4 regions of the Streptomyces sp. NPDC088730 genome follow, and region 3 is predicted to be linked to each of the others. Evidence: riboswitches for the same ligand, from Rfam matches in the RefSeq annotation. Region 3 holds a riboswitch; each other region holds the start of a gene.
What was found. A riboswitch is a leader RNA that binds a small molecule or an ion and turns the genes downstream of it on or off. The one in region 3 is predicted to bind thiamine pyrophosphate.
Positions count from the first base shown of each region.

Region 1: another riboswitch for thiamine pyrophosphate. It lies ahead of ACIP89_RS27320 (purine-cytosine permease family protein); the one in region 3 lies ahead of thiC (phosphomethylpyrimidine synthase ThiC).
Region 2: another riboswitch for thiamine pyrophosphate. It lies ahead of ACIP89_RS29895 (thiamine ABC transporter substrate binding subunit); the one in region 3 lies ahead of thiC (phosphomethylpyrimidine synthase ThiC).
Region 4: another riboswitch for thiamine pyrophosphate. It lies ahead of thiO (glycine oxidase ThiO); the one in region 3 lies ahead of thiC (phosphomethylpyrimidine synthase ThiC).

Region 1 is NZ_JBIVLK010000011.1:12,953-18,791, reverse strand. Features, by position in the region: gene ACIP89_RS27330 (MFS transporter) at 1-488, shown strand, start outside; gene ACIP89_RS27325 (MFS transporter) at 591-2,306, shown strand; gene ACIP89_RS27320 (purine-cytosine permease family protein) at 2,348-3,745, opposite strand; TPP riboswitch at 3,736-3,830, opposite strand; gene ACIP89_RS27315 (formylglycine-generating enzyme family protein) at 3,887-4,852, opposite strand; gene ACIP89_RS27310 (ROK family protein) at 4,849-5,839, opposite strand, start outside.
Region 2 is NZ_JBIVLK010000013.1:89,532-95,370, reverse strand. Features, by position in the region: gene ACIP89_RS29915 (phosphatidate cytidylyltransferase) at 1-339, shown strand, start outside; gene ACIP89_RS29910 (hypothetical protein) at 412-939, opposite strand; gene ACIP89_RS29905 (histone deacetylase) at 1,097-1,759, shown strand; gene rlmN (23S rRNA (adenine(2503)-C(2))-methyltransferase RlmN) at 1,830-2,936, shown strand; TPP riboswitch at 3,123-3,239, shown strand; gene ACIP89_RS29895 (thiamine ABC transporter substrate binding subunit) at 3,322-4,425, shown strand; gene ACIP89_RS29890 (ABC transporter permease) at 4,512-5,839, shown strand, end outside.
Region 3 is NZ_JBIVLK010000002.1:291,503-297,341, reverse strand. Features, by position in the region: gene ACIP89_RS08030 (IclR family transcriptional regulator) at 1-643, shown strand, start outside; gene ACIP89_RS08025 (SsgA family sporulation/cell division regulator) at 745-1,182, shown strand; gene ACIP89_RS08020 (YibE/F family protein) at 1,264-2,601, opposite strand; TPP riboswitch at 2,672-2,805, shown strand; gene thiC (phosphomethylpyrimidine synthase ThiC) at 2,798-4,663, shown strand; gene ACIP89_RS08010 (hypothetical protein) at 4,729-5,553, opposite strand; gene ACIP89_RS08005 (metallophosphoesterase) at 5,735-5,839, opposite strand, start outside.
Region 4 is NZ_JBIVLK010000001.1:1,116,501-1,122,339, forward strand. Features, by position in the region: gene ACIP89_RS05000 (thiazole synthase) at 1-189, opposite strand, end outside; gene thiS (sulfur carrier protein ThiS) at 192-425, opposite strand; gene thiO (glycine oxidase ThiO) at 422-1,600, opposite strand; TPP riboswitch at 1,598-1,710, opposite strand; gene ACIP89_RS05015 (NAD(P)/FAD-dependent oxidoreductase) at 1,904-3,085, shown strand; gene ACIP89_RS05020 (Rv2175c family DNA-binding protein) at 3,167-3,532, shown strand; gene thiE (thiamine phosphate synthase) at 3,628-4,281, shown strand; gene metF (methylenetetrahydrofolate reductase [NAD(P)H]) at 4,426-5,343, shown strand; gene ACIP89_RS05035 (hypothetical protein) at 5,394-5,839, shown strand, end outside.

The sequences.
Region 1 (5,839 bases), on a different contig from region 3:
TGGAAGCCCGCGGAGCCGGAACCTCGCTCGCCGCCGTCCTGACCGCCATGTCCTGGCTCGGCCTCGCCGTCGGCGCGCCCCTTTTCAACCTGATGTCCGACCACTGGAACAACCGCCGTGTCCCGGCCGTCGTAGGTGTCCTGTTGCAGGCGGCCGCCGTCTGCCTGCTGATCTACCTGCCCAAGGAGACCAACAGCGTCTCCGTGGTCACCATGTTCTGTGTGGGCCTGTTCGCGGGCGCCCACATGCTCGGCTTCACCGTGGCCGGGGAATCCGTCCCCGGACGGCTCGTCGGCAGCTCGGCGGCCATCGTCAACGGCGTCTGCTTCGTCATCGGCGGACTACTCCAGGCGATCCCCGGCAAGATCCTTCCCGGCTCTCCGTCGCTCACCGACTACGGCCACGCACTGCTCATGATGCCGATCCTGCTCGTGCTCGGAGCATTCGCCGGCTTCTTCATCAAGGAGACCGCCACCCCTCGTCCGTAGGAGGCCGCTGCACCGGAGCATCAGGACTGGCCGTCGCCGGGGCCCGGGAATAGCTTGGCTCCCGTAGGCGGCCGAGGTACCTCCGACGGGCGGGATGGTCCGATGCAGAGCACAGCCGTACGCCTCGGCGGCGCCGAGGACCCACTGGGTCCGGGCTACAAGTGGATCGCGCTGTCGAACACCACGCTGGGTGTGCTGATCGCGACGATCAACCTGTCGATCATCCTCATCGCGCTGCCGGACATCTTCCGCGGCATCGGGGTGGACCCCCTTCAGCCGGGCAACACGAGCCTGCTGCTCTGGCTCATCATGAGCTACATGGTCGTCACCGCGGTCCTGGTGGTGAGCTTCGGGCGGCTGGGTGACATGTACGGCCGGGTCCGGATGTACAACCTGGGGTTCGCGGTCTTCACGCTCTTCTCCGTACTGCTCTCGGTGACCTGGACGCACGGCACCGCCGGCGCCCTGTGGCTGATCGGGATGCGGGTGCTCCAGGGCGTGGGCGGAGCGATGCTGATGGCGAACTCGAACGCCATCCTCACCGACGCCTTCCCGCCCCGGCAGCGGGGCCTCGCCCTCGGGCTCAACCAGGTCGCGGCCATCGCGGGCTCGTTCATGGGACTCGTGCTCGGCGGGCTGCTCGGTCCCTTCGACTGGCACCTGGTGTTCCTGGTCTCCGTCCCGATCGGGCTGTTCGGCACGGTCTGGGCCTACCTGAAGCTGCACGACACCGGAGTCCGCACCCCGGCCCGGATCGACCGATGGGGCAACCTGACCTTCGCGGCCGGCCTGATCGCCGTACTCTCCGGCATCACGTACGGCATCCAGCCCTACGGCGGCGACACCATGGGATGGACCAACCCGTGGGTGATCACCGCGATCGCCGGCGGACTGGCCGTGCTGGGGCTCTTCTGCCTGATCGAGACCCGGGCCGCCCAGCCGATGTTCCATCTGGCGCTGTTCCGCATCCGGGCCTTCACGGCGGGGAACGTGGCCAGTCTCCTGGCGTCCCTCGGGCGCGGCGGACTGATGTTCATCCTGATCATCTGGCTCCAGGGGATCTGGCTGCCCCGGCACGGCTACGGCTTCGAGCAGACCCCGTTGTGGGCCGGTATCTACATGCTGCCCCTGACGATCGGGTTCCTGATCGCCGGCCCGTTCTCCGGGTGGGCCTCCGACCGCTACGGCGCCCGGCTCTTCACCACCGGCGGCATGCTCCTGGCGGCCGCCACCTTCGTGGCGCTCAAGGAACTGCCGGTCGACTTCGACTACTGGCTCTTCGCCCTGATCCTGCTCGTCAACGGGCTGGCCATGGGGCTCTTCGCCTCGCCCAACCGGGCGGCGATCATGAACAGTCTGCCGCCGGACCAGCGCGGAGTGGGCGCGGGAATCAGCACCACCTTCCAGAACTCGGCCACGGTGCTGTCGATCGGCATCTTCTTCTCGCTGATGATCGCCGGGCTGGCGAGCTCGCTGCCCCACACGCTGGCCCACGGACTCACCGAGCAGGGAGTGCCGTCCGCGGACGCGGCGCGCGTCGCGTCGCTGCCGCCGGTCGGCGTGCTCTTCGCGGCGCTCCTGGGATACAACCCGGTACGCAGCCTGCTCGGCCCGGAGACCCTGGCACAGCTGCCCACCAGTCACGCCGACTACCTCACCGGGCGGGCCTTCTTCCCGACGCTGATCTCCGGACCGTTCGAGCAGGGCCTCTCCGTGGCCTTCGACTTCGCCATCGCGGCGTGCCTGGTGGCCGCGGTCGTCTCGCTGCTCCGCGGCGGCCGCTACATCCACGGCGAGACGGAGACCGCGAAGGCGTGACGTCCGCCGCGCCCCACCGTCCGCCGCGCCCGCCGGGACCGTCAGCGGCGGCGCAGCCGCAGCGGGGCGTACACCGCGAGGGCCGCCAGGAACGCCACCCCGTAGGCGAGGTCCGCCCCGTGCAGCGCCCGCGCCACCGGGCCCACGTACAGGCCGGTGCTCATGAACGGCACCGCCGTGGCGAAGGCGGCGGCGAACGCGGTGAGCGCGGGCCACCACGGCTGGGGGCGGGAGGTCTCGGCGGCCAGGTCGACGGGGGAACCGCCGCGCGCCCTCGCCCGGACGATCCAGTCGACGGCCACGATCGCGACGAACCCGGGGATCCAGTAGCCGACGAGCAGCAGCACGTTCTGGAAGCGGGCGGTGGTGTCGGCCGCGTGCATCCACAGGACGAGGGGGAAGCCGAGGACGGCGGCGAGCGCGGCGGCGACGGGGCGCGGCAGGCGGACGCCCATGGTCTGCAGCGCCAGTGAGCCGCTGTAGTCGTTCATGGCGTTGCTGCACAGCGCGGCGAGTGCCACGGCGAGCAGCCCGAACGCCCCGAGCGCGCCCCCGCCCAGCAGGGTGTCGATGCCGTGCGCGGTCTGGTCGGTGAAGACGGACGCGCCCCACAGGCCGAGCGTCTGGACCGCCACGAACGAGACGCTGATGCCGAGCAGCGTGCACCAGAACATCCGGGGCCGTGACGTGGTGCGCGGCAGGTAGCGGCTGAAGTCGCTGGCGTACGGCGCCCAGGACAGCGCCAGGCTCAGGGCGACGGTGCACGTCAGGACGGACGCGCCCGCCCGGTCCGCGCCGTGCGCGGTGCCGGTCGCGGCGGGGTGTACCCCGTCCAGGAGCTTGGTGGCGAGCACCGCGAAGGCGGCGGCGAGGACGAAGGTCATCACGGTCTGGAGCCGGTGGATCACCTCGTACCCCAGGACGCCGAGCGCGCCCTGGGCCGCCATCATGGCCAGCACTCCCAGCCAGAAGGGCCAGCCGCACAGCTGGGCCAGCGCCTCCCCGCCGAACAGCCCGATCAGCGCGTCCCAGGCGATGGACGACAGCCACTGGAGCGTGCCCGGCAGCACCACGCCGCGACCGAACGCCAGCCGGGCGAGGGGGAGTTGTCCGGCGCCTGTCTGACTGCCCCAGGTGCCCAGGTACGCGGTGGGCACGGCGCCGACGAGCGTGCCGAGCACGACGGCGGTGAGCGCCGTGGCGAAGTCCAGGCCGAGCGCGATGCCGACGGTGCCGGTGAACACCCCGGTCATGGTCAGGTTGGGGGCGAACCAGACGGTGAACAGCCGGCCGGGCCCGCCGTAGCGGCGGTCCTCGGGGACGGGGGCTATCCCGTGCGCCTCGACGCGCAGATCACCCGGGGCGGTGGGCATCCGCCCGTCGAACGCGGGCCGCGGAGCCGTGGCCGCGCGCTCGTCCTGGGCATACGGCAATGACATGAAGACATCCCTCCGCCAGTGCTAACTGGTTCAGGTTCGACGGGTGTGTTCTCAGCCCCTGTGCGGGGCACCCCGTGTCCGGTGCGGCGGCCAGGATAGCCGGGTGTGCGCGGAGCGCGACGAGGGGGGTGAAGGCGGCGGTCAGACCGTGAGCGCGCAGCGGAAGCCGCCGTGGCCGGTCGTGCTGTCGGGGGTGTTGGAGGTGCGGGCGGCGACCCGGTAGCGGTTGCAGTAGGAGCGGTGGCACAGGTGCGAGCCGCCGCGCAGCACCCGGTTCTCGCCGTGCGGCGGCCCGGTGGGGTCGGTCCGGGTCGCGGGGCGCTCCGCGCTGTGCCAGTCCGCGCTGAACCGGTCGGCGCACCACTCCCAGACGTTGCCCGAGGTGTTGTACAGGCCGAAGCCGTTGGGGGCGTAGGCCTTGACGGGTGCCGTGCCCGCGTAGCCGTCCTCGCGGGTGTCGCGTACCGGGAAGTCGCCCTGCCAGATGTTGCAGCGGTGCCGGCCGTTCGGGGTCAGCTCGTCGCCCCAGGGGAACCGCGCCCGGACGAGGCCGCCCCGGGCGGCCTTCTCCCATTCGGCCTCGGTGGGCAGCCGCTTGCCGGCCCACCGGGCGTAGGCCGTCGCGTCGTTCCACGACATGTGGACCACCGGGTGGTCCCGGCGGTCACCGACCGAGGTGCCCGGCCCCTCGGGCGCCCGCCAGTGGGCTCCGGTCACCGCCCGCCACCAGGGGGCGCCGGGCACGGTGCCCGGCAGTACGGCATGCCGGGCCTGCTGTGGGATGAAGGAGCCGAACACGTAGGACCAGCCGATGAGTTCGGCCTCGGTGCGATAGCCGGTGGCCTTGACGAAGACCGCGAACCGGGCATTGCTGACGCAGGCCGCGTCGATGTGGAACGGCCCGGTCGTGACCTCCCGCACCGGTCCCTCGCCGTCGTCCGGGAACGCGTCCTCGTCCTCGCCGCCCATCAGGAACGGCCCGCCCGGTACGGCGACCATGCCGCGCAGGAGGTCGGCCCGGCCGCGCACGGGGACGGCGAAGTCCGCCGGGGGAGCGGCGGGCGCCGTGGGGCTGTTCTCGCGGGCGGGTCCGCAGCAGGCGCTCACCGCGCGGTCCCGCTGTCGGGCGTGCCGGGCGCCGGCCGGTCGAGCAGCTCCTCCAGGTCCTGGCCGGTGGTGCGCAGCAGCAGTGCCACCCCGCCGAGCGCGGCGGCCTCCCCGCCGAGGGTGGAGCCGCGCACTTCGATGGTGCGGGGGGCGGACGGCAGCGAGAGTGCGGCCAGTTGTTGCCGGATGGGGGTGAGGACGAGGCCGTCCAGGGCGGCCGGCTCGCCGTAGACGACGATGCACTCGGGGTCCACCTGTGCGGCGAGGGCGGCGAGCACCCGGCCCGCGACGAGGGCCGCGGTCCGCACGACGTCCGCGGCGTCCGGCTGGCCCTGCGCGGCGAGCGCGACGAGCTCGGCGGCGTCGCGTGCGGTGACCCCGCGATCGGCGCAGGCGGCGAGCAGCGCGGGGACGGAGATGAGCCCCTCCAGGCAGCCCCGGCCACCGCAGTGGCAGGGCTTTCCCTCGGGGTCGCAGCTGGTGTGGCCGATCTCGCCGGCCGCGCCATGGGCGCCGTGCACCAGCGAGCCGTTGACGACGAGTCCGCCACCGACCCCCTCCGACCAGCGCAGATAGACAGCGTTGTCGAAGCCCCGGGCGGCGCCCCAGGTCACTTCGGCGAGTGCGGCGAGCCGGGAGTTGTTGTCCGTGAGCACGGGGGCGTCGAAGTGCCGGCCCAGTTCTGCGGCGACCTGCCCGGCGAACGGTGTCATCGTGCGGGGGTCGCCGGAGGCCGGGTTCTGCACGAAGCCGGGGAGGCCGAGGCCGATGCCCTCGACCGGGGCGAGGCTGATGTTCTCGCGCCGCACCAGCTCCTCGACGCCGCGGATCGCCTGCGCGGCGCGTTCGGCGGCGCCGCTGTCCGCGGGTACGGGGGCGCTGTACCGGCCGACGATCTCATGGGCGCAGTTCGCCACGACGACGTGGACGCGCTGGCGCTGGAGGTCGATGCCGATCAGCTCCGCCCCGCGGGAGTTGAGCGAGATC
Region 2 (5,839 bases), on a different contig from region 3:
CGGTTCGGCAAGCACAAGCTCGCACCCCGGATCAGCCCCGGAAAGACCCGCGAGGGCCTCTTCGGAGCCGTGAGCTTCGCGATGGTGGCCGGTGCGCTGTGCATGCAGTTCCTGATCGACGACGGCTCCTGGTGGCAGGGGCTGCTGCTCGGGCTCGCGGTCGCCGCCAGCGCCACCCTCGGTGACCTGGGCGAGTCCATGATCAAGCGGGACCTCGGGATCAAGGACATGGGCACGCTGCTCCCCGGGCACGGCGGCATCATGGACCGGCTGGACTCCCTGCTGCCGACCGCGCCGGTGGTCTGGCTGCTGATGGTCCTCTTCGTCGGCTCCGGCTGAGCGTCCGTACGCGTCACCACGGGTGAGGGCCCACCGTCCACGGACGGTGGGCCCTCACCCGTGTCGGTGACGTCAGCCGCGTTCCCGCAGGGCCGAGCGCATGTGCTGATAGAGCTCCATCGCCCGCTTGCGCATCCACACGATCCAGCAGCAGAAGGCGATCACGCCCACGGCGAAGACCACCGGAAAGGCCGGCGAGCCGGTGGTGAACCCGAGGACCAGCATGCCCACCGCGATCAGACCCATGAATCCCAGCCAGTAGGGCTGCCACCGGCTGCCCCGCTCCATCTTCCCGAGCTGGTCCTCGACCAGCCGGCGCATGACCGCCCGCTCCTCGGGGTCCTTGGGCACCTCGCGGTGCCGGATCCTGCGGTTGAGGTCGACGACCGTGCCGGGCCGCGCGCCGGTTGCAAGGCTGGTCCTGCGGCGCTGGTACGCCAGGATGCCGACGATCACGGCGGTGTAGACCAGACTCTGGACCGCCCATAAGGCCGGATGACCGTCTCTGCGGAACACGGCTCCGAGCCCCAGTCCCAGTACGAAGAGCACCAGGGCCTGCGCGGCCAGGCTGTGGCTGAACCAGTGCTTCACGGTGTGCACGGCTGATACCTCCTGCTGGGTCGGCGGGCTTGCTCCTGTCACTGCGGGTACCCCGTCCGGCCCGGTTCAGGGGTGCTCCGGCGGTCCCGGCGCGTGTCTGCGACGCTGGAGAGCGGAAGACGCTGGCGGAACGCAAGCAGAGCGGGGAAGGGGCGTCATGGCCGGCGCGCATTCGATCGAGCCCGGAGCCGTGGAGGAGTCCGCGCCGCAGCGTGTCTGGTACACCTCTTACGGCTCGAACGCGCATCTCGACCGGCTCGCCTCCTACATCGAGGGCGGCCGGCCGCCCGGCGCGGGCCGTGCGCATCCGGGATGCAGGGACCGCCGCATGCCCGGCCGGTCCGTTCCCGTGGAACTGACGGGCGCCCTGTACTTCGCCACGGAGTCGCCCGTCTGGGGCGGCGGACGAGCCTTCTACGACCCGGAACAGGAGGGGCGGGTCCTCGCCCGCGCCCACCTTGTCTCGGCGTCACAGTTCGCGGACATCGCCGCTCAGGAGATGTACAGGAGCCCCGGTGAAGATCTTGATCTCGGTCCGGTGCTCAGGTCAGGTGTCGCGCGGCTGGGAGACGGGCGGTACGAGACGCTGGTGTGTGCCGGACAGCTGGACGGACTGCCCGTCCTCACGTTCACGGCCCCCTGGCGGGCCGGCGAAGTGAACCCGGTGCCTCCTTCCCGGGCATACGCGCGCCTCCTCGCCGCCGGCCTGCTCGACGCGGGTGCCTGGGACGTGGACACCGTGGCGGCCTACGTCGCCTCGTCGCGCGGAGCCGCCGGCCACTGGTCGGAACAGGCGATCCGGGCCCTGGTCACCGAGTGACCCGTACCTCAAGCAGGCCGGACCGCGATGACCGATCGCACCCCGGCGTGTCTGCGACACTGGAAGAACCATGCCTAAGCCCGGAGAACTCACTTTCGTCGCGCCCCGCGGAGCCAAGAAGCCGCCGCGGCACCTCGCCGACCTCACGCCCGCCGAGCGCAAGGAAGCCGTCGCCGCGACCGGCGAGAAGCCCTTCCGCGCGCAGCAGCTCTCGCAGCACTACTTCGCGCGGTATGCGCACGACCCCTCGGAGTGGACCAACATTCCGGCCGGGTCGCGGGACAAGCTCGCGGAGGCGTTGTTCCCCGAGCTGATGTCCGTGGTCCGCCACATCAGCTGCGACGACGACACCACCCGCAAGACCCTGTGGAAGCTGCATGACGGGACGCTGGTCGAGTCCGTCCTGATGCGCTACCCCGAGCGCGTCACGATGTGCATCTCCTCGCAGGCGGGCTGCGGGATGAACTGCCCGTTCTGCGCCACCGGGCAGGCCGGTCTCGACCGCAACCTCTCCACGGCGGAGATCGTCCACCAGATCGTGGACGGCATGCGGGCGCTGCGTGACGGCGAGGTCCCCGGAGGCCCCGCGCGGCTCTCCAACATCGTCTTCATGGGCATGGGCGAGCCGCTCGCCAACTACAACCGGGTGGTCGGCTCCATCCGCCGGCTGACCGACCCCGAGCCCGACGGGCTGGGGCTGTCGCAGCGCGGGATCACCGTCTCGACCGTCGGTCTGGTGCCCGCGATGCTGCGTTTCGCGGACGAGGGCTTCAAGTGCCGTCTCGCCGTCTCGCTGCACGCCCCGGACGACGAGCTGCGCGACACCCTCGTCCCCGTGAACACCCGGTGGAAGGTGCGCGAGGTGCTGGACGCGGCCTGGGAGTACGCGGAGAAGTCCGGTCGCCGCATCTCCATCGAGTACGCGCTGATCCGTGACATCAACGACCAGGCCTGGCGGGGCGACCGGCTCGGCCGGCTCCTCAAGGGCAAGCGGGTACACGTCAACCTGATCCCGCTGAACCCGACACCGGGCTCGAAGTGGACCGCCTCGCGGCCGGAGGACGAGAAGGCGTTCGTCGAGGCCATCGCCGCCCACGGGGTGCCGGTGACCGTGCGGGACACCCGGGGCCAGGAGATCGACGGGGCCTGCGGGCAGCTCGCGGCGTCCGAGCGCTAGGGTCTGCCGTCAAACTTACGTCGTCGCCCGAAGGGCGGCCGCGCGGCGTCAGACGGCAGTGTGACGACAGCCCCTGGGGCGCCCCGGCCATGATCCGCCGGACAGACCCTGGGGTGCGTCGCCCGGACTCCGGGGCAGGCTCTGCGGCCGGAACCAGCCGTGTAGCCTGGGCGTGAAATCAACTTCATATTCCGACAGGGGAGCGCCACAGCGCTGAGAGTGCGGCACCGAGGACAGGTTGGCCGCAGACCCTCTGAACCTCGCCCGGGTCATTCCGGGTAGGAAGTTCGGACCTTACTCAAGCTGTTGCGCCCTGCCCGCTTCCGGTTCGCCACCGGCGCGGGCGGGGCCGCGTCTCTTCCTGGTCACCCCCAGGAGGAATCACATGAGCACCACCAAGAAGGTCGCGGTGACGGCCGTCGCCGCCGCGATCGGCGCGACCGCGCTCGCCGGCTGCGGCAGCTCGGACGACGCGTCGTCCGGCTCGTCCGGCACCAAGGGCACCGGCTCCAAGACCGTCACGCTCGTCAGCCACGACTCCTTCAACGCCTCCAAGGGTGTGCTGAAGGAGTTCACCCGGGAGACCGGCTACACCGTCAAGGTCCTGAAGAGCGGTGACGCGGGCGCCGCCCTCAACCAGGAGATCCTGACCAAGGGCTCACCGCGCGGTGACGTGTTCTTCGGCGTCGACAACACCCTGCTCTCGCGCGCCCTCGACAACGGCCTCTTCACGCCGTACGCCGCCAAGGGCCTCGGCCGGGTCGCGTCCGACGTCCAGCTGGACGCGGGAAAGCACCGGGTCACGCCGGTCGACACCGGCGACATCTGCGTCAACTACGACAAGAAGTACTTCGCCGACAAGAAGCTCGCTCCGCCGAAGACCTTCGACGACCTGGCGAAGCCCGCGTACAAGAACCTCCTCGTCACCGAGAACGCCGCGACCTCCTCGCCCGGCCTCGGCTTCCTCCTCGGCAGCATCGCCACCTACGGCGAGGACGGCTACCAGGACTACTGGAAGAAGCTGAAGAGCAACGGCGTCAAGGTCGTCGACGGCTGGGAGCAGGCGTACAACGAGGAGTTCTCCGGCTCCGCGGGCGGCAAGAAGGCCAAGGCCGACCGGCCGCTCGTGGTCAGTTACGCCTCCAGCCCGCCCGTCGAGGTGCTGTACGCGGACCCGCGGCCCAAGACCGCTCCGACCGGGGTCGCCACCGGGACGTGCTTCCGGCAGATCGAGTTCGCCGGCCTGCTCGACGGCGCGAAGAACGAGGCGGGCGGCAAGGCCCTGCTGGACTTCATGATCGGGAAGAAGTTCCAGGAGGACATGCCGCTCAACATGTTCGTCAGCCCGGTCACCAAGGGCGCGAAGGTGCCGGAACTCTTCACCAGGTTCGGGGCCACCCCGGACAAGCCCGCGACCGTCGCCCCGGACGCGATCGCCAAGAACCGTGAGCAGTGGGTCCAGTCATGGTCCTCGCTGGTAGTGAAGTAGCGAAGCCTCCCGTACGCGGACCGGGCGCGGGCGGGAAGGCCGCACGTTCCCGGTCGCGGCGCGGGAGCGCGGTCCGGCTCGGCCTGATGGCCGTGCCCGTCGCCTTCTTCGCGGTGTTCTTCGCCTACCCCGTCGTCGCGATCGTGGGACGCGGGCTCAAGGACGGCGGGGCGTGGCAGTTCGGACGGATCGGCGAGGTGCTGAGCCGGTCCGACATCCAGGACGTCCTCTGGTTCACGCTCTGGCAGGCGCTCGCCTCGACCGCGCTGACCCTGCTGATCGCGCTGCCGGGTGCCTATGTGTTCGCCCGGTTCGACTTTCCGGGCAAGCAGGTGCTGAGGGCCGTCGTCACGGTGCCGTTCGTCCTGCCGACCGTCGTCGTGGGCACCGCCTTCCTCGCCCTGCTGGGGCGCGGCGGCTTCCTCGACGATCTGTGGGGGGTCCGGCTCGACACCACGGTGTGGGCGATCCTGCTGGCCCATGTCTTCTTCAACTACGCGGTCGTCGTGCGCACCGTCGGCGGGCTGTGGTCACAGCTCGACCCGCGGCAGGAGGAGGCCGCCCGGGTGCTCGGCGCCGGACGGTTCGCCGCCTGGCGACGGGTGACGCTCCCGGCGCTCGCCCCCGCCGTGGCGGCGGCCGCGCTGATGGTCTTCCTCTTCACCTTCACCTCCTTCGGCGTCGTCCAGATCCTCGGCGGCCCCGGATTCTCCACGCTGGAGGTGGAGATCTACCGCCAGACCGCGCAGCTGCTCGCCCTGCCGACGGCCGCCGTGCTGACGCTCGTGCAGTTCGCGGCGGTCGGCGCGATCCTCGCCGTGCACGCCTGGACCGTGCGGCGCCGGGAGAGCGCGCTGAAGCTCGTCGACCCGGCGCAGACCGCGCGCAGACCACGAGGGGCGGGTCAGTGGGCGCTGCTCGCGGGCGTCCTGCTGACCGTGCTGGTACTGATCCTGCTGCCGCTCGCCATCCTGGTGGAGCGCTCACTCGACCTGCCCGGCGGCCACGGCCTCGGCTACTACCGGGCGTTGGCCTCGGCGGACGCGAACAGCGGCACGTTCCTGGTCGCGCCGCTCGAAGCGATCGGGAACTCGCTGCGGTACGCCCTGGTCGCGACCGCCATCGCGCTGGTCGTCGGCGGCCTGGCCGCGGCGGCCCTGACCAGGCGGGCCGGGCGGCTGGTCAGGGGCTTCGACGCGCTGCTGATGCTGCCCCTCGGGGTCTCCGCCGTCACCGTCGGCTTCGGCTTCCTGATCACCCTGGACAAGCCTCCGCTCGATCTGCGGACCTCCTGGATCCTGGTGCCGCTCGCCCAGGCGCTGGTCGGGGTGCCGTTCGTCGTACGGACCATGCTGCCGGTCCTGCGCGCGGTGGACGGGCGGCTGCGCGAGGCGGCCGCGGTGCTCGGTGCCTC
Region 3 (5,839 bases):
GCTCCCGCTGCCCACCGCCTACCACCTGCTGCGCACCCTCACCCACGAGGGATATCTGCGCCGGGAGAACGGTGTCTTCCTCTTCGGCGAGGCGGCCGAGCGGCTGGTGGGCGACGGCGCTCTGCAGAACCGGCGCAGCCGGATGACCCAGTCCCTGGACCGCTGGCGGGACATCATCGGGGCCCCGGTGTACTGCGCCGTCTACCGCGAAGGCGAGATCGAACTCGTCGCGGTCGCCGACAGTCCGGCCAAACCCGCGGTGGACGAATGGGCCGCCTTCCAGGAGACCGGGCACGCCCACGCGATCGGCCAGTGCCTGCTGAGCCAGCTGGACGAGAAGGCCCGCGAGGACCACCTCGACCGGCACCCGGTGCGTCCGCTGACCCGGTACTCCGTACGCGACCGCTCCGCACTTCTTGAACGGCTGCGGTCCCTGGAGCGGACGGAACCCGTCATCGAGCGGCAGGAATACGCCCTCGGGACGGTGTGCGCGGCCATCCCGATCGCGGCCGGTTTCACGGCTGCGGCGATGGCCATTTCGGTACCTCTCGACCAGGAAGAACGGTTGCTCCCCGCAGTCGAACGACTACGTGGCGAAGTGGCCAGCCTCTTGCGTTCGTTCGTGTTCTCTATCAGTATCTGAAAAATCACTCCTTGTGATCTGCTATCGCGTGCACCACGATGGCGTCAATAGGGCCATGGGGGATCATTCCTGGCCAGATTCATCTACTGCGGGGTTGAACGATGCGCGAGTCGGTTCAAGCTGAGGTCATGATGAGCTTCCTCGTCTCCGAGGAGCTCTCATTCCGTATCCCGGTGGAGCTCCGGTACGAAGTGTGCGATCCGTACGCGATCCGGATGACCTTCCATCTCCCCGGCGATGCCCCGGTCACCTGGGCTTTTGGCCGCGAGCTGCTGCTCGATGGCCTCAATAGCCCCAGTGGCGACGGGGACGTACACATCGGGCCGACCGAGCCCGAAGGACTGTGCGACGTCCACATCCGGCTCCAGGTGGGGGCGGACCGCGCTCTCTTCAGGGCGGGTACGGCACCCCTTGTGGCGTTTCTCGACCGGACGGACAAGCTCGTCCCGCTCGGCCAGGAGTGCACGCTGGGTGACTTCGAGGGCAATCTGGAAGAGGCATTGGGGCGAATTCTGGCCGAGGAGCAGAACGCCGGCTGAGGGGAACCGCCCTCTTGGGTCCCGGGTGCCGGTCGAACACCACACCCGCCGAACGGGTGAATCACTCTCCGTGTGTGACCGTCAGGCCTTCGCCCGTCGCCGTCGTCCTCTGCCACTCCGTACGGGTGCCGAAGCCCCGGCTTCCGCGCCGACCCCCGTACGGTCCGCGGAGACGACCAGTGCCGCGAGCGCGGTGGTCACCGGCACCGAGGCGACCAGCCCGATGGATCCGACCAGCGTCCGCACGATCTCCTCCGCCACCAGCTCGCTGTTGGCCACCGTGCCCACGCCGCTCTGGGCGATCGAGAACAGCAGCAGCAACGGCAGCGCCGCGCCCGCATAGGCGAGCACCAGGGTGTTGACCACCGAGGCGATGTGATCCCTTCCGATTCTGATACCTGCCCGGTAAAGCTGCTTCGCACTCATCGTCGGGTCCGCCTGGTGCAGTTCCCAGACGGCCGATGTCTGGGTGACCGTCACATCGTCGAGCACCCCAAGGGAGCCGATGATGACGCCGGCCAGAAGCAGACCGCTCATGTCGATGTGCGGATACAGGCCGTGGATGAGGCCGGTGCTGTCATCGGTGTTCCCGCTCAGGCCGGCCCAGCCGATGAAGAGCGAGCCGAGCAGCCCGATCAGCAGGAGCGAGATCAGGGTGCCGACGACGGCGACCGAGGTGCGGGCGGTCAGCCCGTGGCAGATGTAGAGGGCGATCAGCATGATGGCGCTGGCCCCGACCACCGCCACGAGCAGCGGATTCGAGCCCTGCAGGATGGCCGGGAGGATGAACAGGGTCAGCACGGCGAACGACAGGGCGAGCGCCACCAGCGCCATGACCCCGCGCAGTCTCCCCACGACGACCACCGCCACGGCGAAGATCCCGGCCAGCAGCGCCATCGGGAACTTCCGGTTCACATCCGTCACGGAGTACTGGAGGTCATGGGGCGCGTCGGGGGCGTACGCGACCACCACGTCCTGTCCCTTCCGCAGCTGTCGCGGTGCGCCGGGCTGGACCACCTCGATGAAGGTGCGCCCCTTGTCCTTGCCGCTCGTGACCTCGACCGTGGCCTTCTCGCAGAGTGCGGCCCCGCCGCCACCGGCCGCCGGGTCCTTCGCCGGCGGGGTCTCGCCATCGACCGGCAGCTGGGCCGCGTTCACGTCCTTGCAGTCGACCTTGTCGATGTTCACCACCTTCGCCTGCTGGGTCTGCCGGTCGAAGCCGACACCGGTCCGTTCGTGCGCCGGCGCACCACCGGGCCAGAGCACCACGAGCCCGACGGCGACCGCGGCCGCGAACGGGATCAGTACGGCTGCGATCACCTTGCGCAGGTGCCTGGACACGGGTGCGGCGGGGCCGTGCGCGTGGGAGTGGGTGTGCTGAGGGGACGGCTGCTCGGGAACGATATGGGGGGACGTCACCGGCCGATCATCGCAAGACGAGCAGGGCCCACTGTTCAGCGCACCCGTGCGGGCGTTAGCGTGGTGGCACCTTTGCACACGCGGGAGCTCGGAGCACCGGGCTGAGAGGGCGCTGATCTCCGTACATCCGTACGGGACAAGCTGCGCCGACCGCCGAACCTGTTACCGGGTAATGCCGGCGTAGGGAGTAGGTCTCATGACCACAGCGGATGCACGCATGCCTGCCTCCAGTCAGAACGACGAGGGCGGTCGGAGCGACGGGGCCGGCCAGAACGACGGGGTGGGCCAGAACAGCGGGGCCGGCCGGAACAACGGGGCCGGTCCGAGCGACAGGTCCGGGAAGTCCATCGGCTGGCACAAGGGGTACGTCCAGGGCTCGCGCCCGGACCTCCGGGTGCCGGTCCGTCAGGTGCACCTCACCAACGGCAAGGACGTGTCGCTGTACGACACGTCGGGGCCGTACACCGATCCCGCCGTCGACACCGATGTGCGGCGCGGACTCGCGCCGCTGCGGGAGAACTGGATCATCGCCCGCGGCGACACCGAGGAGTACGCGGGCCGGGCCGCCCGCCCCGAGGACGACGGGCTCAAGCACACCTCGCCGCGCGGGGGGCTGCGCAATCTGGACGCGGTCTTCCCCGGCCGCCCGCGCCAGCCGCGGCGCAGCCGGGACGGGCGCCCGGTGACCCAGCTCGGGTACGCCCGGCGCGGCGAGATCACCCCGGAGATGGAGTACGTGGCGATCCGGGAGAACGTCACGCCCGAGGTGGTGCGCGAGGAGATCGCCGCGGGCCGGGCCGTGCTGCCGGCCAACGTCAACCACCCGGAGATCGAGCCGATGATCATCGGTAAGCGGTTCCTGGTGAAGGTGAACGCCAACATCGGCAACTCCGCGGTGACGTCCTCCATCGAGGAGGAGGTGGACAAGATGACCTGGGCGACCAAGTGGGGCGCCGACACGGTCATGGACCTTTCCACCGGCCGCAACATCCACACCACCCGTGAGTGGGTACTTCGCAACTCCCCGGTGCCGATCGGCACCGTGCCCCTCTACCAGGCCCTCGAAAAGGTCGACGGCAGGGCGGAGGAGCTGACCTGGGAGATCTACAAGGACACCGTCATCGAGCAGGCCGAGCAGGGCGTCGACTACATGACGGTCCACGCCGGCGTACGCCTCCCGTACGTGCCGCTGACGGCCCGTCGCAAGACCGGCATCGTCTCCCGGGGCGGCTCGATCATGGCCGCCTGGTGCCTCGCGCACCACAAGGAGTCGTTCCTGTACGAGCACTTCGAGGAGCTCTGCACGATCCTCGCCTCCTATGACGTGACGTACTCGCTGGGCGACGGGCTGCGCCCCGGCTCGATCGCGGACGCCAACGACGAGGCCCAGTTCGCCGAACTGCGCACGCTCGGCGAACTGAACGCCGTCGCCAAACGGCTCGGCGTCCAGACGATGATCGAGGGCCCGGGGCACGTCCCGATGCACAAGATCAAGGAGAACATCGACCTCCAGCAGGAGATCTGTGAGGAGGCGCCGTTCTACACGCTCGGCCCGCTGACCACCGATGTCGCTCCGGCGTACGACCACATCACCTCGGGCATCGGCGCCGCGATGATCGCCTGGTGGGGCACGGCGATGCTCTGCTACGTCACGCCCAAGGAGCACCTCGGCCTGCCCAATCGGGACGACGTGAAGACCGGCGTGATCACGTACCGGATCGCTGCCCATGCGGCGGACCTCGCCAAGGGGCACCCGGGGGCGCAGGAGTGGGACGACGCGCTGTCGGACGCCCGCTTCGAGTTCCGGTGGGAGGACCAGTTCAATCTGGCGCTCGACCCGGACACGGCACGGGAGTTCCATGACGAGACGCTGCCGGCCGAGCCGGCGAAGACGGCGCACTTCTGCTCGATGTGCGGTCCGAAGTTCTGCTCGATGAAGATCTCGCACGACATCCGGCGTGAGCACGGTGGCTCGCGGGCGGAGATCGAGGCGGGCATGGCGGAGAAGTCCAAGGAGTTCGCGGCCGCGGGCAACCGGGTCTACCTGCCGATCGCGGACTGAGGCACGGCGCGTCGTACCGGCAGGCTCGCGCCCGGCCGGTACGACGCGCCCGGACCCCCGCCCGGTCAGTCCATCTCGTGTTCCGGTCCGCCGAAATCGGGGCTGGTGAAGTCCGGGCTGGTGAAGGTCGGCCGGGGCGCGGCCGCCGGGCCGTCGTCCGGGCTGGAGAAGTCCGGCCTGCTGTAGCCGATCTTCGGGATCCGGTTGGCCGAGGGGTACGGGGTACGGGCGGCGGGAGCGGCGCCCGGGTCGGCCAGCGCGTCCCGCAGGAACGGCAGGATGCCGCGTTCCAGCAGCGCGTGCCGCCAGGCCTCTCTGGCGCGCGCCACGTCCTCGGGCAGTTCCTCGCCGGGATCGTCGGCGGCCAGCGACGTGGAGCCGTTGCGCAGGGCGGCGACGAGGAGGCCGATGGCGGCGGCGAGCATGGCTGCCGCGGTGAGCGCCACGAACACCCAGCCGACGCCGACCATGGTCCCCGCGAAGGACGGCGGCGGGCTGAGCATCTTCAGGATGTAGCCGACCAGCAGGAAGATCACCGCGGCCGTGCCGGCCAGCACCGGGGCCAGCACGGTGACGACAGCTCCCAGGCCGGCCCCCGACCCGTTGGGGTCGTCGGCGCCGATGAGGCCGGCGGCGTCCTGATCGGGATCGGCCGTGGCGGCCCGCAGCTCCTCGCGGGCCTTCACGTAGTGCTCGTACTCGGTGGCGGCCGTGGCGGTGATCAGGGCGGTGGCGGCCATCGCCATGGTGCGCAGCTGGACCGGGTTGAGCCGTTCACCGATTGCGGCCAGATCTGGTCGTTCATGGGCGTGACGCAGCGCGTCGTCGAGGATCCGCTCGTACTCGGGGCGGTCCTCGGTCAGCAGGTGCGGAGCGCTGTTCATGTGCATCCCCCGATGCTCCGTAGGGCCTGTGTGCCCGATTCAACCGGGCAGTCGGGCGGAAACGGAGGAGAGCCTGCTACTGGTACGCCGATGGTAGAGCGCCCACGGCACAGGGTGACAGGGGGTTTCCGGAAATAGGCCCAGTCGTCGGCACGGTCAGGTCGTTGATGCTCTTCCCCGAGGAGCGTCAGTCATGCAGGGGGAGTTGGACGACCAGTAGCTTTCCGGCCATGGTCACTCCGCCGTCCATGGCGATGGCGAGCCCGTCCGCGTACACGTGCGGGCCGTCCAC
Region 4 (5,839 bases), on a different contig from region 3:
CTTCTCCAGTACGGAGAGCACGGAGCCCCGCACGGTCGGGTCGAGACGGCGCATCGCGACCGTGGTCAGCTCGGTGCCGGAGGCGGTCAGCGCGCGCTCCAGCACATCGAGGCTGGGCGCCCCGCCCGTCCCCATGATCAGCCGGGAGCCGAAGACGGTGTCCCCGAGGGTGAAGAGGTCGTCGGACACGGTCAGCCTCCCTGGACCGCGGTGAGGACCTCGACCCGGTCGCCGTCCGCGAGCGCCGCGCCGGACCACTGACCGCGCGGCACCACGGTCTCGTTCAGCGCGGCCGCGACCCCGGAGGGCGCTTCGGTCAGGGTCGCGACGAGGGCGTCCAGGGTGGTGCCCGCGGCGACGGTGAGGGCCTCGCCGTTCACGGACACGGAGAGGAGGGGCGCGGAGGCGGGAGTGGGCGCGGTCATGCGGGCTGCTCCTGTCGTACGGGGGCGGCGGCCGGGAAGCGGCCGGGGGAGAAGGGGCGGGCCACCTCCGGCAGCTCGCCGTCGGCCAGCAGCCGCGCCATGGCGTCACCGGTGACCGGGGTGAGGAGCACTCCGTTCCGGTGGTGGCCGGTGGCGAGGTGGAGGCCGGGCAGCGCGGTGCGGCCGAGCAGCGGGGCGTTGTCGGGGGAGGCGGGGCGCAGGCCGGCCCGGGTCTCGGTGAGCGGCAGCTCGGTGATGCCGGGCACCAGCTCGTGGGCGTCGCGCAGCAGCTCGTAGACCCCGCCCGCCGTGACGGTGGTGTCCCAGCCCATCTCCTCGCTGGTGGCGCCGACCACCAGCTCGCCGTTCTCGCGCGGCACCAGGTAGAGGTGGCTGCCCCGGACCACGGCCCGCACGGTGCGGCTGAGGAAGGGGGCGTACGCGGTGGGTACGGTCAGCCGCAGCACCTGGCCCTTGACCGGGCGGACGGGCGGCCGGACGTGCTCCGGCACCCCCGAGAGCCGGCCGCTGAGGCTGCCGGCGGCGAGCACGACCTGGTCGGCCGACAGCTCCGTACCGTCGTCCAGTACCGCCCCGGTGGCCCGGTCCCGCACCACGGTGAGCCGCTCGGCCCGCTGCCGGTGGAAGACGACCCCGGCCCGCTCGCACGCCGTCAGCAGCGCGGCGGACAGCCGGCGCGGGTCGACCTGGTGGTCGCCGTCGACCCGCAGCCCGCCGCGTACGCCCGGCGCGAGCATCGGCTCCAGGCGCCGGCACTCCCGGCCGGTGAGCCACTGCGACTCCAGCCCGCAGCGGCGCTGCAGCTCGTGCAGCTCCCGCAGGTGGGCGCGGTCGTCGGTGTCCAGCGCGACGGCCAGGGTGCCGCAGGCGCGGAAGCCGATGTCCTGACCGCTCGCCGCCTCCAGTTCGGCCGCGAACGCCGGATAGCGCGCGGCGGAGGCGACGTTGAGACCCAGCAGCATCTCCTCGCCGTAGTGCAGTTCGGTGACGGCGGCCAGCATGCCGGCCGCGACCCGGGCGGCCCCGCCGCCCGGATCGGGATCGACGACCGCGACGGCCAGACCGCGCTGCGCGGCCCGCCAGGCGGTGACCAGGCCGATGACGCCGCCCCCGATGACGAGGACCTCGCACCCGCTCGTGCGGTGGACAGGCATGGGCATCCAGCCCCTCCCTTCGCCGGCATGACCCGGATCAGGTTCGTACGGTCGGAGGCCGCCCAGCCTCCCTCTCAGCCCGGTACGTCCGGGCTCCCGCGAGTCTTTTACGTGGGCCACCCTAGACCCAGGCCCCGCGGACGGGTAAAGCAGGAGGCCGGCGGTGCGAGGACGGTGAGGAACACCTTTCCTGACGCACCGTCAGTTGATTAAGGTGGTCGGGTGAACGAGCAGCAGCGGGCAGAGCGGCCGGAGCGGCAGTCGGAGCGGGCCGGGCGGCGGGTGGTCGTCGTCGGCGCGGGGATGGCGGGTGTGCAGACGGCGGTGGCCCTGCGGGAACAGGGCTTCACCGGCGCGCTCACCCTCATCGGTGCCGAACCCCACCAGCCCTACGACCGTCCACCGCTGTCCAAGGCCGTGCTGCTCGGCAAGGCCGAGGAATCCGCCTTCGATATCGACTTCGAGACACTCGGCATCGAGTTGCGGCTGGGCCGTGAGGTCACGGGCCTGCGCGCCGCCGACCATGAACTGGACACCTCGAAGGGGCCCGTCCCCTACGACGTCCTGGTCATCGCCACCGGAGCCGAACCCGTCGTGCTGCCGGGCTCCGAGGGGGTGGCGGGGGTCCATCTGCTGCGCACCCTGGACGACGCGGCGCGGCTGCGGCCCGTCCTGGACGCACGGCACACCGTCGTGGTCGTCGGCGCGGGCTGGATCGGCGCCGAGTTCGCCACCGCGGCCCGCTCGGCGGGCTGCGAGGTCACCGTCGTCGAGGCCGCGGAACGCCCCCTCGCGGGCGCCCTGCCCGCCGAGGTCGCCGCCCCGATGGCCGCCTGGTACGCGGAGAGCGGCGCCACCCTGCTGACCGGGGCGCGGGTGGCCGGGGTGGAACCCGGCCGGGTGCTCCTGGCGGACGGCCGCGTCCTGCCGGCCGACGCCGTGGTCGTCGGGATCGGCGCGCACCCCGCCACCGGCTGGCTGGCCGGCTCCGGCGTCGCGCTCGGGCCCGACGGCTCTGTGACCGCCGACGCGGCGCTGCGCACCTCGCTGCCCGACGTGTACGCCGTGGGCGACTGCGCCTCCTTCCCCTCCGCGCGCTACGGGGCGCGGCTGCTGGTCCACCACTGGGACAACGCCCTCCAGGGGCCGCGTACCGCGGCCGCCCACATCATCGGGGCGTCGCCGGACGGGGCGGAGCCGCCCGCCTATGACCCCGTGCCCTATTTCTGGTCCGAGCAGTTCGGCAGGTTCGTGCAGTACGCGGGCCACCACGAGGGCGCGGACACCCTGCTGTGGCGCGGCGATCCGGACGGCCCCGCCTGGTCGGTGTGCTGGCTGCGGGACGGCGTGCTGGCCGCGGTGCTCTCCGTCGGCCGGCCGCGCGACCTGATCCAGGGGCGCAAGCTCATCGAGGCGGGCACGCCGCTCGATCCGGAGCTGGCCGGCGACGCCTCGGTGCCGCTGAAGTCGGCCGTACGCCCCTAGGGTCTGTCCGGCGGGGTGCGCCGGGCCCTGAAGGGCGGAGTCCGGGTGTCGGCTGTCAGTCCGGGATGGCAGGCTTGTCCCGTGACCGAGATTGACGCAAAGATCGATGCTCTCGTCCCTGCCTGGCTCCACCTTCCCGATATCGCCGAAATGTTCGATATCGAGGTGACGCGTGTACGGCAGCTGGTCAAGGAGGGCCAGCTCATCGCCGTACGACGTGGTGAGAACCGCGCACTCCAGGTGCCTGCCGCCTTCATCGACGGCGACAAGGTGGTCAAGGGCCTCAGCGGGACCCTGACGCTCCTGAGGGACGACGGCTACTCCGACGAGGAGATGCTGGAATGGCTCTTCACCCCCGACCCGAGCCTGCCGGGCACGCCCGCGCAGGCGCTCAGTGAGAATCGCGGCACGGAGGTGAAGCGCCGGGCCCAGGCGCTCGCCGTCTGACCTTCCGCCGCACCGGGGATGCGGTCCGCCCGAGCGGCCCGCATCCCTTCCTCACCCACCTGACCTACGCCATCGCTCTCCGGGGGAACTTCGTCATGCCCACGCCTCGCGCACAACTGTCCGACGCCCGGCTCTACCTGTGCACGGACGCCCGCAGGCGCCAGGGAGACCTCCCCGAGTTCCTCGACGCGGTGCTCTCCGGCGGAGTGGACATCGTCCAGCTCCGCGACAAGGGGATGGAGGCGGCAGAGGAGCTCGAACACCTCGCGGTCCTCGCCGACGCGTGCAGGCGGCACGGCAAGCTCCTCGCGGTCAACGACCGGGCCGACGTGGCCCACGCCATCGGCTCCGACGTGCTGCACCTGGGCCAGGGCGACCTCCCGGTGCCCGCCGCCCGCGCGATCATCGGCCAGGACGTCCTCATCGGCCGCTCCACGCACGCGGAGGCCGAGGTCGACGCCGCCGTGGGCGAGCCCGGCGTGGACTACTTCTGCACCGGCCCCTGCTGGCCCACCCCGACCAAGCCCGGCCGCCACGCACCCGGTCTGGACCTGGTCTGCTACGCCGCCTCGCTCGCCCCGGCCCGTCCCTGGTTCGCCATCGGCGGGATCGACGCGGGCAACCTCGACGAGGTGCTCGACGCCGGAGCGCGCCGCGTCGTCGTCGTGCGGGCCCTCACCGAGGCGACGGATCCGGCTGCCGCCGCCGCCGAGCTGGCCGGAAGGATCCGGGCGCGCGGCGACGCGTGATCCGGCGGGCCCCGGAGCGGACGCGGCCTTCGCCGTGGACGTGTTTGGGACATCGGCGTCCGAAGCGTGGACAAGAACCAGTCAATTCGGGCAAATCTCTCTGGTTCGGTTGGGTGGCCGTCACGCCCTGGTTAACCTGCCGTTATGGCCTTCGGTACACCCTCCACCAGGACAGATCGCGCGCGCACCGTGCGTGAGATGCTCGCGACCGGCAAGACCCTGCACTCGTTCGAGTTCTGGGCGCCCAAGACCGAGAAGGGTGAACGGAACCTCTGGAACGCGCTGCGCCGGATCGAGGCGGTGGGCCCGAGCTTCGTCTCGGTGACGTACGGAGCCGGCGGCTCCACCCGGGCCGGGACGGTGAAGGCGACCCAGGACATCGCCGCCGAATCCACCCTCACCCCGGTCGCGCACCTCACGGCGGTCAACCACTCCATCGCCGAACTGCGCAACATGGTCGGCCAGTACGCGGACGCCGGGATCCGGAACATCCTCGCCGTGCGCGGTGACCCGCCCGGCGATCCGATGGGCCCGTGGGTCGAGCACCCGCAGGGCGTGCGCTACGCGGCGGACCTCGTCCGGCTGATCAAGGAGTCCGGGGACTTCTGCGTCGGAGTCGCGGCCTTCCCCGAGATGCATCCGCGCTCGGCCGACTGGGACACCGACATCCGGCATTTCGTGGACAAGTGCCGCGCCGGTGCGGACTACGCGATCACCCAGATGTTCTTCGACCCGGAGGACTATCTGCGGATGCGTGACCGGATGGTCGCTGCCGGTTGCGAGACCCCGGTCATTCCTGAGGTGATGCCCCTCACGAGCGTCCGGCAACTGGAGCGATTCGCGCAGCTCAGCAACGCGACCCTGCCCACAGCCCTGAAAGAACGCATCCTCGCCGCCAAGGACGATCCCGCCGCTGTACGCTCCATTGGCATCGACTTCGCAACGCGGTTCTGCGCGAAGCTGCTCTCCGAGGGTGTCCCCGGGCTGCACTTCATCACGCTGAACAACTCGACGGCGACGCTCGAAATCTACGAAAATCTCGGACTGCACAAGCAGTCGTGACCGGCCGTACCCGCCGAGCTCCGGGGTGGCGGCCGTAGAAGGGGGCGGGCATGGGCTGGACGGTCCTCTACATCGCGTTCGGCATCGTTGCGCTGTGGCTGCTCGGAGAGGTGCTGCTCCAGTACAAGGCGCGGCTCCGCTGGCGTCTGCTCGCCTTCACCGGTTTCGTCGGCGTGGTCATCGGCGTCCTGATGCCGTCCGTGCCCGTGATCGTGATCGGCGCGATCGCCTTCGCGACGGGCCAGACGTACGTCACGCTCTCCTTCCGGCGCGGATTCTCGACCGGCTGGGCCATAGGGGGCAGTCCCGGCGAGAGCCGCCGCCGCCGCGGGAGCGGCGACCGCGAGCCCCGGCTGCAGGTCTCGGCCCTGGAGACGGAGTACGAGCCCGGCGGCACGCCGCCGGAGCCGTCCCACGCCCCGCAGGACCCGGCGGCGGTCTACGAGCCGGAGCCCCTGCCGGACGACACCGGCCAGTACGGCGTCTACACCGACTC